DNA from 2 places in the Paenibacillus sp. CFBP13512 genome. Region 1 is predicted to be linked to the other one. Evidence: predicted binding sites of a transcription regulator. Region 1 holds the regulator's gene; the other holds the start of a gene.
What was found. Region 1 encodes LexA, which represses DNA repair genes until DNA is damaged. Its sites were predicted from a motif close to CGAACATATGTTCG; they were not measured.
Positions count from the first base shown of each region.

Region 2: a site for LexA is predicted at 2,720-2,733, ahead of PaeCFBP13512_RS06000 (YolD-like family protein). Genes of this name have one in related genera too.

Region 1 covers NZ_QGAD01000003.1:63,108-68,695, reverse strand. Annotated here, with positions in the region: gene PaeCFBP13512_RS04760 (hypothetical protein) at 52-573, opposite strand; gene PaeCFBP13512_RS04755 (DUF896 domain-containing protein) at 757-966, opposite strand; gene yneA (cell division suppressor protein YneA) at 1,175-1,735, opposite strand; gene lexA (transcriptional repressor LexA) at 2,002-2,628, shown strand; gene PaeCFBP13512_RS04740 (hypothetical protein) at 2,704-3,177, opposite strand; gene PaeCFBP13512_RS04735 (hypothetical protein) at 3,293-3,529, opposite strand; gene PaeCFBP13512_RS04730 (glycoside hydrolase family 127 protein) at 3,556-5,532, opposite strand.
Region 2 covers NZ_QGAD01000003.1:352,779-358,366, reverse strand. Annotated here, with positions in the region: gene PaeCFBP13512_RS06015 (universal stress protein) at 181-609, opposite strand; gene PaeCFBP13512_RS06010 (YhgE/Pip domain-containing protein) at 678-1,769, opposite strand; gene PaeCFBP13512_RS06005 (MarR family winged helix-turn-helix transcriptional regulator) at 1,869-2,300, opposite strand; gene PaeCFBP13512_RS06000 (YolD-like family protein) at 2,390-2,641, opposite strand; gene PaeCFBP13512_RS05995 (glycoside hydrolase family 127 protein) at 2,816-4,804, opposite strand; gene PaeCFBP13512_RS05990 (MATE family efflux transporter) at 5,005-5,588, shown strand, end outside.

The DNA of each region.
Region 1 (5,588 bases):
AGAATGCTTGCTCAGATATAGATGCTATATGCCAATCATTCTCCAAAAAGCTTACGCTTTTTCTTGAATCGTAATTTTGTGTTGTGCTGCAAATGTACGCAAATGCTCGCTCATTGCATCTGTATCATAACGGTTTAGAGTACGAGAGAATACCCAGCTTCCACCTTTGGAGCTATGTTCAATAACAACATATCCTTTTTGAAGACGGATACTTTTCACTTGAGATGAAGAAATCAGACGATCACGATTAAATTTGGTTGTAATCAGTGAATCTCTACCAATTTTCAAGTACGGTTTGCGGAAATAAAGCATAACACCCAGTAAGATATACAATGCGACAGTAATGATAAAGATCGCACTAAATCCATCAGCTGTTGGATACATAATACCCATAACAGCATAAATAATTCCCAATATCACTAGAGCAGCTGGAAAAACAATATTTCTTCCTTTATATGCCGTATATTCGGAAATACTGGTTTTGCCACCGATAGAAGTCTGACCTTGTTTTCTACGTGTAGCATTGACTTGCTTTGAGTTACGTCGAACTTGCCTTTCCCAGGAACGGGACATACTTTGTTTCCCCCTAATAGATAATGTAAGCCTTACAATAAAAGCAGAAGACTTCCTTCTATCTTATCATGCCAGAACAAGCCCCAAATTTCTATAGCAAAATAGGATGCTCTGTTCTAGATCGGCCAGAGCACCCTTATTATCGTTCATTTTTCTTTTGTGGATTGAAGCTATTATATGTTCTTATTTCTGACTATTTTTGGTGTTATCCGATGATTCAGTATCTTCTACAAATTCAATTGTATCTAATTGTTGACGGAAATTACTGCGAATATTATTCAAATAAACAGCACGTAATTCATCACGTTCTATCGTTTCTTCTGCTGTAAGACCTGAACTTTTCTTTTTACGAGCTAATTCATTGATGCGTGTAATCAGTGTATCGATATCCATAATTAACCTCCATGTGATCGGTGTGCTTTTTGCCCCACTAACTTTGACATGTAAAAAAAAGCTTGTCAAGATCTATAGATCTCAACAAACTTTGACGATATTGATCGTTCGATCACAATATTCCTAACCGGATGACATTATCCCATACACAAACTACCTGCGATACATGTATCCATAAGTCATGTATATTTAAGTTCAGTATAGTGTATTAATCGTAAGGAATAACCAACACATCTCCTGCTTGGATTTCGCTTGAATCCAATTGATTCTCACTACGAATCTGAGCAATATAATCTCGCGTATCTGTCTGTACAGATTTGTATTCTTTCGCAATACTCCATAGACTGTCTCCTGCATGTACCACTACTTTTTGTGTAGGGCCTTCTACCTTGTCTGCAACTACGAAATTATGAATGACTCCACCGTATAACAATACGCCTGCAAAAACAAAACATACCATCAAACGTCCGCCTGATTTCCATTTTACTTTTTGCGCTGTGCTTTGGATAAGATGAAGTGTTTTTTGACGTAACGTCTTTTTGCCTTTTGGTTGAATCGGCTTGCGGATCTTCTGTACGGTAGGTACGTAAGTCCACTCATCCACAACTACATCTTTGTCCGCCCGTGTAGCATGAATAGCTTCTTGTTGTGCTTGCTTTTCCGAATAACCTGTTGATGTATGATGTATATCTGATCCTGATGTATCAATCTGTTGTTCATCCTCTTCAGACTGATTGTGGATGCTACGATATGTAGTATATTTTAACATTTTCATCACGCTCCAAACATTTGTTCTTGTTTTCTCAAATTCACTATAACACGAACATATGTTTTACTCAATAGTTTTTTACGAACTTTCGTTCGTGTTTTTTATCGCAACTTTTGGACTATAGATAATGCTATTTAGATGATGAATAGACTACGAAAATAAGCAAATAACAAATAAATATACAAATTTTAGAACTTATGTTTGTACGAACGGTAGTTCTATGTTATAATTTTGCCAAACGTTACTAGCATTGGGGTTGATAAGGTATGTCAAAAGTTTCAAGTCGCCAACAGGCCATTTTGGAATTTATCCGAAATGAAGTCAAACTTAAAGGTTACCCGCCATCTGTACGTGAAATTGGTGAAGCTGTAGGTCTTGCTTCTAGTTCTACTGTACATGGTCATCTGGATCGTTTGGAGAAAAAAGGACTGATTCGACGCGACCCGACCAAACCTCGTGCCATCGAGTTGTTGGGTCAAGAAGAGTCTGAAAGTAATATTCTTTTCGCTCAAACGGTATCTCGTGTTCCTATTATTGGAAAAGTAACCGCCGGTGTTCCGATTACAGCTACAGAACATATTGAAGATTACTTCCCTCTACCACAGAATTTTACAGGTGAAGGACAAGTATTTATGCTTTCTGTAGTTGGAGACAGTATGATTGAAGCAGGAATTTATAATGGTGATTACGTGATCGTACGTCAACAACAAACCGCTGATAATGGCGATATTGTTGTCGCTATGACAGAAGACGATGAAGCAACGGTCAAAACTTTTTATAAAGAAAAAGACCATATTCGTCTACAACCTGAAAATCCTATGTATCAGCCACTACGTCTGACGCATGTTACGATTTTGGGTAAAGTTGTAGGTTTGTTCCGTAATCTGCACTAAATCATATGTATCATAAGAAAAGACCACTATCTTAATCGATAGTGGTCTTTTTTGTAGTTTATTACTATTACATATTTATTGTATATATTTCCATAGAGCTGTTTTAATAACATCTTCAGCTTCGATCTCACTAAAAGGAACATCTACTTCTTTTCCATTCTGCTCCATTTTATACATCCACACAGGATGATCGATTGGATTTAAATATAATGATTCTACAGCAAGTTGAGGTTTTCCTGGATTGTGTGAGCAACTATATTCTATATAAGCTTCTCCATGATAGTGCTCAGTCAGATTTTTTTTAACAGCATTGATCGTAATAACAACGAGAGCGATTGTAATGACTAATTGAGTTCCATCTTTTTTTTGAACACTACAATCTTCTTTGAAATTTTCTTGGATCTCTTCTAAAATCGTAGAAAACTTCATCCATAAATCTTCGCAGTGTTCTAAAAAATGTTCGTGGATTTCTAAAGAATAGGTATGAGCTTTTTCCTTCTCTACTTTCTCTTCTCGCGCACGTATTGCCGCAGACTCAATCCAACCCATAACCTCACCTCTCTCATAAGTTAAATTACCCTTTCATCATAACCTAATCTGAGAGAATGAATACCTTTTATTTCCTCTTACTATTATATTTTTTCAACTAATATCTTGTTCTACCTTATCCAAAAAGCTTAGTATCCATTAATTTAGCTAATAATGCTTTGAAATCTTTACTTTCTGCTTTTTCTGCTAATTGAGATTCTAATATATTGAATTTTTCTGCTACAAAATAAGCATTCAAAAATACGCTCAGATGATCTTTGGCAATCGCTTCTGCATTCTCTTTATCTGATGAATAACTTGAAATCACAGTGTATGCAAATTTTTGGGGATCAATTTTCATTTTGGATTTCATTGTGTATTCTCCTTTCTGAATGTTTATTAAGCTTTATTAAGCCATACACGCATTTCGCCTATTTGTCGGTTCGCCCAGCAGTAATAAGGAATTAGACGTAACGCTGTAGACGTATACGTTTGAGGAGCTTTAGAAGCATATAATACATCTTCCCACTCTGGTTCTATATTTCTTTTTCGAGCTTCTACTTTAATCGTGCCTACTCCACCTAATAATTGTTCATCAAATTCATACTCATATGTCTGATCTTGCGTTAACTGAACCAAATGCAAATGCTCTCCATTATCAACCTCTTCTGCACAATATATAAATGGCCCTCGACCTATAGCAACTTTGCCTATATCCGCCCGTACTAATGGATGAGCGGTATATTCTTTAATCTCCATCGGTAACTTCAATTCTAGCTTGTCATTACTATGCCAGATTCGATCAATGTGTATATATCCGTTGATGGGGTCTGCATCTATAGGATTACCATTTAACAATAAAGAATAATGTTCAGCCCAGTATGGCAATCTAATGGCTAATGTAAACGAAGTGGATTGCTTCATCTGTGTGACTATAGAAACATCACCTTCCCATGGCAAATTAGTAATTTGCTCCAATTGCACAGGATGATCATTGATCTCTAACTCTGTTGTATGGGTCATAAATAAATGAGTGTATATCGTATTTGTGTCTGCTTGAACAGTATAAATATATTTGTGAAGTGATGTTAATAAGCGAGCTAGATTCGGCGGACAACAAGCACAACCGAACCATTCTGGTCTTGTAAATTTCACATGACTTTTCCCCGGATCATGACGGCTACTTTCTGGATGCACTTCTAGCGGATTGACATAAAAGAAATGCTTACCATCCAGCGCCATACCACCAATAGCAGTATTGTATAAGGCACGTTCTAGCACATCTGCATATTCAGATCTCGCTTCATTTTTGAGCATATTAAAGGCAAAAAAGATTAATCCGATCGAAGCACAAGTCTCACAATACATCGTATCATTAGGTAAATCATAATCGAGTGTAAATGCTTCTCCATCTACTGTTGATCCTATTCCTCCTGTAATATACATGCGTTTGTTGATTATATTTTTCCAAAGACGACGACAAGCTTCTAACATCGCGTTATCCCCTGCTAATAAAGCAACATCTGCCATAGCAGTACACATATAGACTAATCTTACGGCATGACCTTCTGCGGTCTGCTGTTCTAAAATAGGTTGATGTGCTTGATAGTACTCCAAAGGACGATGATTCATACCTTCAATTACAGCTTTGTGACCATTATCTGCTGCTTGTTGTCTGGCAAAAAATGTTGTATCCGTTCCACGCTCATACAGAAAATAACGGCTAAGCTCCAGATAACGTTGCTCTCCAGTCAATGAATACAGTTTGGTTAATGCTAGCTCTATTTCTTCATGACCATCATAGCCTTGAATCTGGTGTTCTTCTTTGCCAAAATGAACATCTATACAGTCTGCTAATCGACAAGCGATCGTTAATGCTTTTTCATTGTGAGTCGATTCATAATAAGCAACAGCTGCTTCAATAAAATGACCTGCACAATACAATTCATGACTTTCTGCTAATTTTTTAAATCTACGCTCTGGTTCTTCGATTGAGAAATACGTATTGAGGTATCCATCTTCCTCTTGTGCTAAAGCAATCAGATCTATCACGCCATCTGCTAATTCTTGTAACTCTGTATCCGCATGAATCGATAAAGAGTAAGCAACCGCTTCAAGCCATTTGTACACATCACTATCTTGGAAAACCCAACCATAATGATTACCCTGCTTCAATCCAGCAGCAATTTTGAAATTCTCTATTGCATGACTTTTTTCAGAAGGAATACTATTATCGTTTCTTTCTTTTTCAATCGTAATATTCGCATTATCGTTCAATACATTCCATTGATAAGGAATCATTTCTGTACGTACAAGTTCTCGATAATGAGCCCAGAATGGATCAGTAATCGTAAGTGATTTTAATTGTAAAGACATCGTATGTCTCCTCTCATGTTGTACATTATTGATAGTGATCGACCTATCCATCATTT
Region 2 (5,588 bases), 290 kb from region 1:
GTACGATATTTTATCCTTTATCTGGATCAAAATATCATTTATAGAAATGTAGAAATAGTCTGTATAAGAATATCGATCCACTGATTGAGCATGAATATAGACGCCTACAAAAACACCCAATACCCTTCTCTAACTGAGAGAAAAGATATTGGGTGTCTGTACATCCTTTATTTGATTCGTTTATTTCACAATCATAACAGGAGATTTGGCGCGCTGTGTTACATAATGACTAACACTACCCATTACAAATTCACTTACAGTACCTAGCCCACGACTACCCATAATAATCAGATCTGCTTCAATGCTGTCTGCATACTTAACGATACTTTTACCCGCACTGCCTTGAATCACTGTGGCTTGAGCATTAGGAATAGTGGAGATCAATTGACGTAGATTAAGGCGTACATCCTCTTCTTCATGGTCAAAATAAGATTCTAGTTCATGTGTAGGAATCACTAACGGTTGTTGCAAAATCTCTGTAGACGTTGAATCTACATACAATACTTCAATCTGAGCTTTTAGTTCTGTTCCAAGACCAATCGCTTTCTCTAACGCTTTTTGAGAATGTTCTGAGCCATCATAAGGAACTAGAATGTGTGATAATGACATCGTTAACGCCTCCTTTTGGAATAGTACAGATAATACATACACAACAACCTTGTTCAGTCTACTGGAGATTAGTGACTATTTGCCGGATGATTGATAGGGCTTGGTGCTGGCTTGATCAGCGCTGTACGAATCCATGTGATTCCAAAAGTGACAATCGCTATCCATAGTAAATGAATCACAAATGAGGATACAGAAGCCCCACTATAAATTAACCTTAAATAGCCTTGTATAGCATTTGGAGCTGGTAAAAAGTGTCCTACATTTCGATATAAAGGAGATAACATAGCAGCAGGGATGATATTTCCTGCGGTCATCAACTGAAGCGGAATTAACGCTACGTTGAATAATGGAGCCACATTGCCGAATAAAGCGAACGCCATTTGTGTAACAGCAATACAGGAAATGTAGACCAATAGATGAAAGCTCCACATTTGCCAGAATGAAGCGGCTGTATCTGCGAATAGCGTGGCTACTGTCGTAATCAGTAATGAAGCTACGATAGAGATTGCCAGCAGTAATATCTGTCTTCCCCAAAAGATCTGCCACTTACTATGATCACGCTTTAACATCATAGATGCAATGTTTAATTGGATATTCATGGTCATAACACCAACATATGTGACAAAACCTAAGATCATAGGCAACATTGAAATGGCAAAATTAGAAATATCATGTGTTTTGACCACATTTGTAGTCACGATTTCTTGATGAACATCAGCAAAAGCATGTTCGCCTATCGTCGAGGAAATTTGTGCAGCAGAACTTTGTACGATGGACTTCGCAATATCGGAGTTCCCTTGATTGATATAATAATTCATCTGAGTACTGCCATTGCTCGCTACATCTTCGGTGAAATGAGCAGGAATAGAAATAACCATGGTCAGTTCACCATTATCCATATGTTGTTGTGCTTCGTTTAACGACGGATAAGATTGAGTCTTGTATGGAACCCCTGTAGCGATCGCTTGAGCAATATTATCACCTGCTGTTCCGTCTTCATTGACAATACCTACCACCAGTTGATCCACTCGCTCTGTAGCTCCGTGATAACCCGTCATCCAGAATAATAAAAAGACTAAAGGTACAAAAATAGAAAATACGATCCCTACCTTAGTCTGGGTAATGCCCAAAAAATCTTTAAACGTTTTGAATACAGTCATTCTTTTCTCCTCCAAATACAACTTTTCTTTTTAAAATTACATGCATAGAATATAAATGGTTATGCATGTATTACGCCAAAAAATATCCAGCTGACAGTATCAGCGGGATAAATGGTCAAACAATTGATTGATTGTGGCAATAAACTGTTTTACTTGTTCCGGTGGAAATAGGCTATTGATCTCATCATCAACCTCTTTCATAATCGGCTGTGTGGTTGCGATCAATGCTTGTCCTTGCGCAGTCAAATGCAATAATACAGCTCGGCGATCAGCAGGATCTACTGTACGTGTGATCAGTTTTTTATTTTCCAATCGATCAATCGTTTTACCAATACTGGTCTGATCTTTAGAAAATAATTCAGCTAATGCTTTCTGAGAAATGCCTACGTGAACCACAAGGTTGTTCAGAACTCCAAATTGTTCTGGAGTGATATTATAATCCTGTAAAAGATGAGAAGCTTTTTTCTTATAAGCCAAATATGTTCTGGATAACAGCAAACCTAGCGGGTCTTGCTCTTGATTAAATGACATAAGTTATCCTCCAAAAAAAATACTAGCATAGCAGATAATCGGCTATGCTAGTATATTCTGAATATCATTATTTTGTCAAAACAATTTATTTAATCTCTCGGGTAATTTACACCCATAATATCCATAAATTTGACTTTATGAAGTTCTTCTTCATATTGTACATGTACTCGACCTGTACGTGGATCCATATTTACAATCTGACCGCGTACAGGTTCTTCTGTACCCCAGACAGTCAGCAAAATTTCCGATTTTTCTTGATAGGCTTCAGTAAGTTGATTACCGATCTCTTCTAGTACAAATTCATCCCGTGTTGGACGCTTTGCTACTTTTGCTTTAGCCAAAATTAACCCCCCTTTACACTTCTCTATTCTATTTTACATTTAACTGCATATTGATTCAATAGTTTAAGCTAAAAAATAAGCACAAATGTTCGCTTTTTTCGTTAAATTGACATTTTTTCATACTATTTTCTGCAAAATAAAGAGATGCGACATCTAAATATCGCATCTCTTGTCCTACTTAGTTGATGAAGTTGTAGAAAAGGCTTCACTTTTACGAATCCAGACGGCCATATCGCCTTCACCACGATTTGCCCACAGGAAGTAAGGAATCGCTGTAAATGGTTGTTGTTGAGGTATCGGAGTACTATCCTGATACAGATTGTCGCCCCATCCCTCTTCTTGCTCTCGCACAGCTGTACCTTCAATGACGATCGTTCCTCCTAGCAACTGTGGATCGAATCGGGCAGTCAATAGCTGTTCAGGATGAATAGATAATGCTGAGATCAATTCTCCATTATCTGCTTGCTCCAGACAGTATACTAATGGGCCATATTGTAAAGCGACCTTGCCCGCTGTAGCCCGCAGTCTTGGATGACTATGAATCACTTGTACGTGCATCTCCATATTCCATTCTATAACATCACTTACTGACCATTCTCGCTGAATATAGATATATCCATCACGCAATAAGGACTCATAAGTTATTGCTTCACCGTTGATCGTAAGCGTAGCTTGTTTACACCAATTGGGTAAACGCAAAGCCAATGTAAACAATTGAGGTTGTTGTAATTGAAAAGAAAAACGAGTCGCTCCATTCCACGGGTATCCACTTTCTTGCTGAATAACGACTTGGTGTTCTCCAAGTGTTAATTGTGCTTCCCCACCGATATACAGATGCGTATATATCGTATCTTGATCAGTACTATAGATGTATTGCCCTAATGAACTGACCAGACGTGCAATATTAGGAGGGCAACAGGAACAGCCAAACCATTTCTGACGTACAGGCTTTACATGATGCTTGCCTGGATTATGATGACAAGCAGACGGCCAGACTTCTAATGGATTCACATAGAAATAATGCTTACCATCCTGCGCCATGCCGCCAATGACTGTATTGTATAAAGCTCGTTCTAACACATCGGCATATTCGCTTTTGGCTTCAATCTGTAGCATTCGATGAGCAAAAAAGACTATTCCTACTGCTGCACAAGTCTCTGAATACCCTGTATCATTAGGAAGATCATAATCAATAGTAAAAGCCTCACCATGATGCGTAGAACCAATTCCGCCTGTGATATACATCTGCTTGTGCACCATGTTGTTCCACAATGTCTGGCAAGCTTCATATAGACTTTTATCGTCGGTTAAACCAGCCAGATCAGCCATCGCTGTATACATATAGACTGCACGAACAGCATGCCCTACTGCTTCTTTTTGTTCACGTACTGGCACATGAGCCTGACTGTATTTCAGATTAATTTCATTTGTTTTACCTACAAAAAAGTTGATGCGATCCCGTTGTTCCCATTCTTGCTCTAGAAAGTTAGGTTGCTGTCCACGTTCATCAATAAAAAATTGGCTCAGTTGCAAGTAACGTTGTTCTCCGGTTAAACGGTATAATTTCACAAGTGCTAGCTCAATCTCTTGATGACCATCATAGCCACGTAATTGACCTTCTTTGGTGCCAAATATGGTATCAATATAATCCGCTAGACGGCAGACCACATCAAGCAGTTTGCGTTTACCTGTTGCTTGGTAATAAGCTACTCCAGCTTCAATCATATGCCCTGCTGTATACAGTTCATGACAATCCGCTAGATTAGTCCAACGTTTATCCGGTTCTTTGATTGTAAAATATGTATTTAGATATCCATCTTCACCTTGCGCTTCAGCAACAAGATCAATCACTTGATCGGTCATCTGTTCCAAGGCAGAATCAGGATGTGTCATTAATGAATACCCTACGGCTTCGATCCATTTCGCTACATCGGTATCTTGAAAAACAAATCCATTAAATTCCCCTTCTTTGCGACCCGCAGCAATCTCAAAATTCTGAATAGCATAACTGGGTTCAGCATCAGCAATACGGTCATGTAGAGCATCATATTGATAAGGAATCACAACTTCACGCACCAGTTTATTATATTTCGTCCAAAATTCATCTTGAATACGAACTTCTTTCGGTGTAACTGTGGTCAACACGTTATCATTTTTGAGCATAGCGATTCTCTCCTTTATAGTGGTAGTAAAGTACACTTTCTTTCTAATATGATTACGCTTTCAATATTATTGTTTAGGTTGTTATTAATTAATATCACATTCATTAACGATACACAATGATTTCCAACTATAAATTCAACAATCTATTCACAAATTGTTTAATCGTATTCATTTCGATTAATTTATGGTATAACAAAAGTATGAAAACATTACAATCTTCTACTCCACCTAATTATCGTAGTTATCTTGCTTTAAGTATTCCGTTAATTATTTCTACAGTAACTACTCCCCTTCTTGGTGCAGTAGATACTGCTGTTGTTGGTCATTTATCAAGTAGCATTTACATAGGTGGCGTTGCAATTGGTACTCTTATCTTCAATACATTGTACTGGTTATTTGGATTTCTAAGAGTAAGTACGTCTGGATTTGCAGCACAAGCCAAAGGCGCCGGAGAATTAGAACGTGGCTTCTCCGAATTGGTTCGTCCGACCATCATTGCTCTGCTTATCGGTTTCCTATTTATTGTGTTACAGTATCCTATTTTACAAGGTGTACTGGCATGGATCAGACCTGATGCAGATATTCGTGAGCAAGCTTCTATTTATTTTCATATTCGTATCTGGGGTGCTCCGGTAACTCTGCTGAATTATGTTATTCTGGGTTGGCTCATCGGAATGGCGCATGTGAGGCAGACTTTATTTGTCCAGATAGGGATTAATGTACTCAATATGATTTTGGCGATCGTATTTGTACATGTATTTCACTGGCAAGTTGCAGGTGTCGC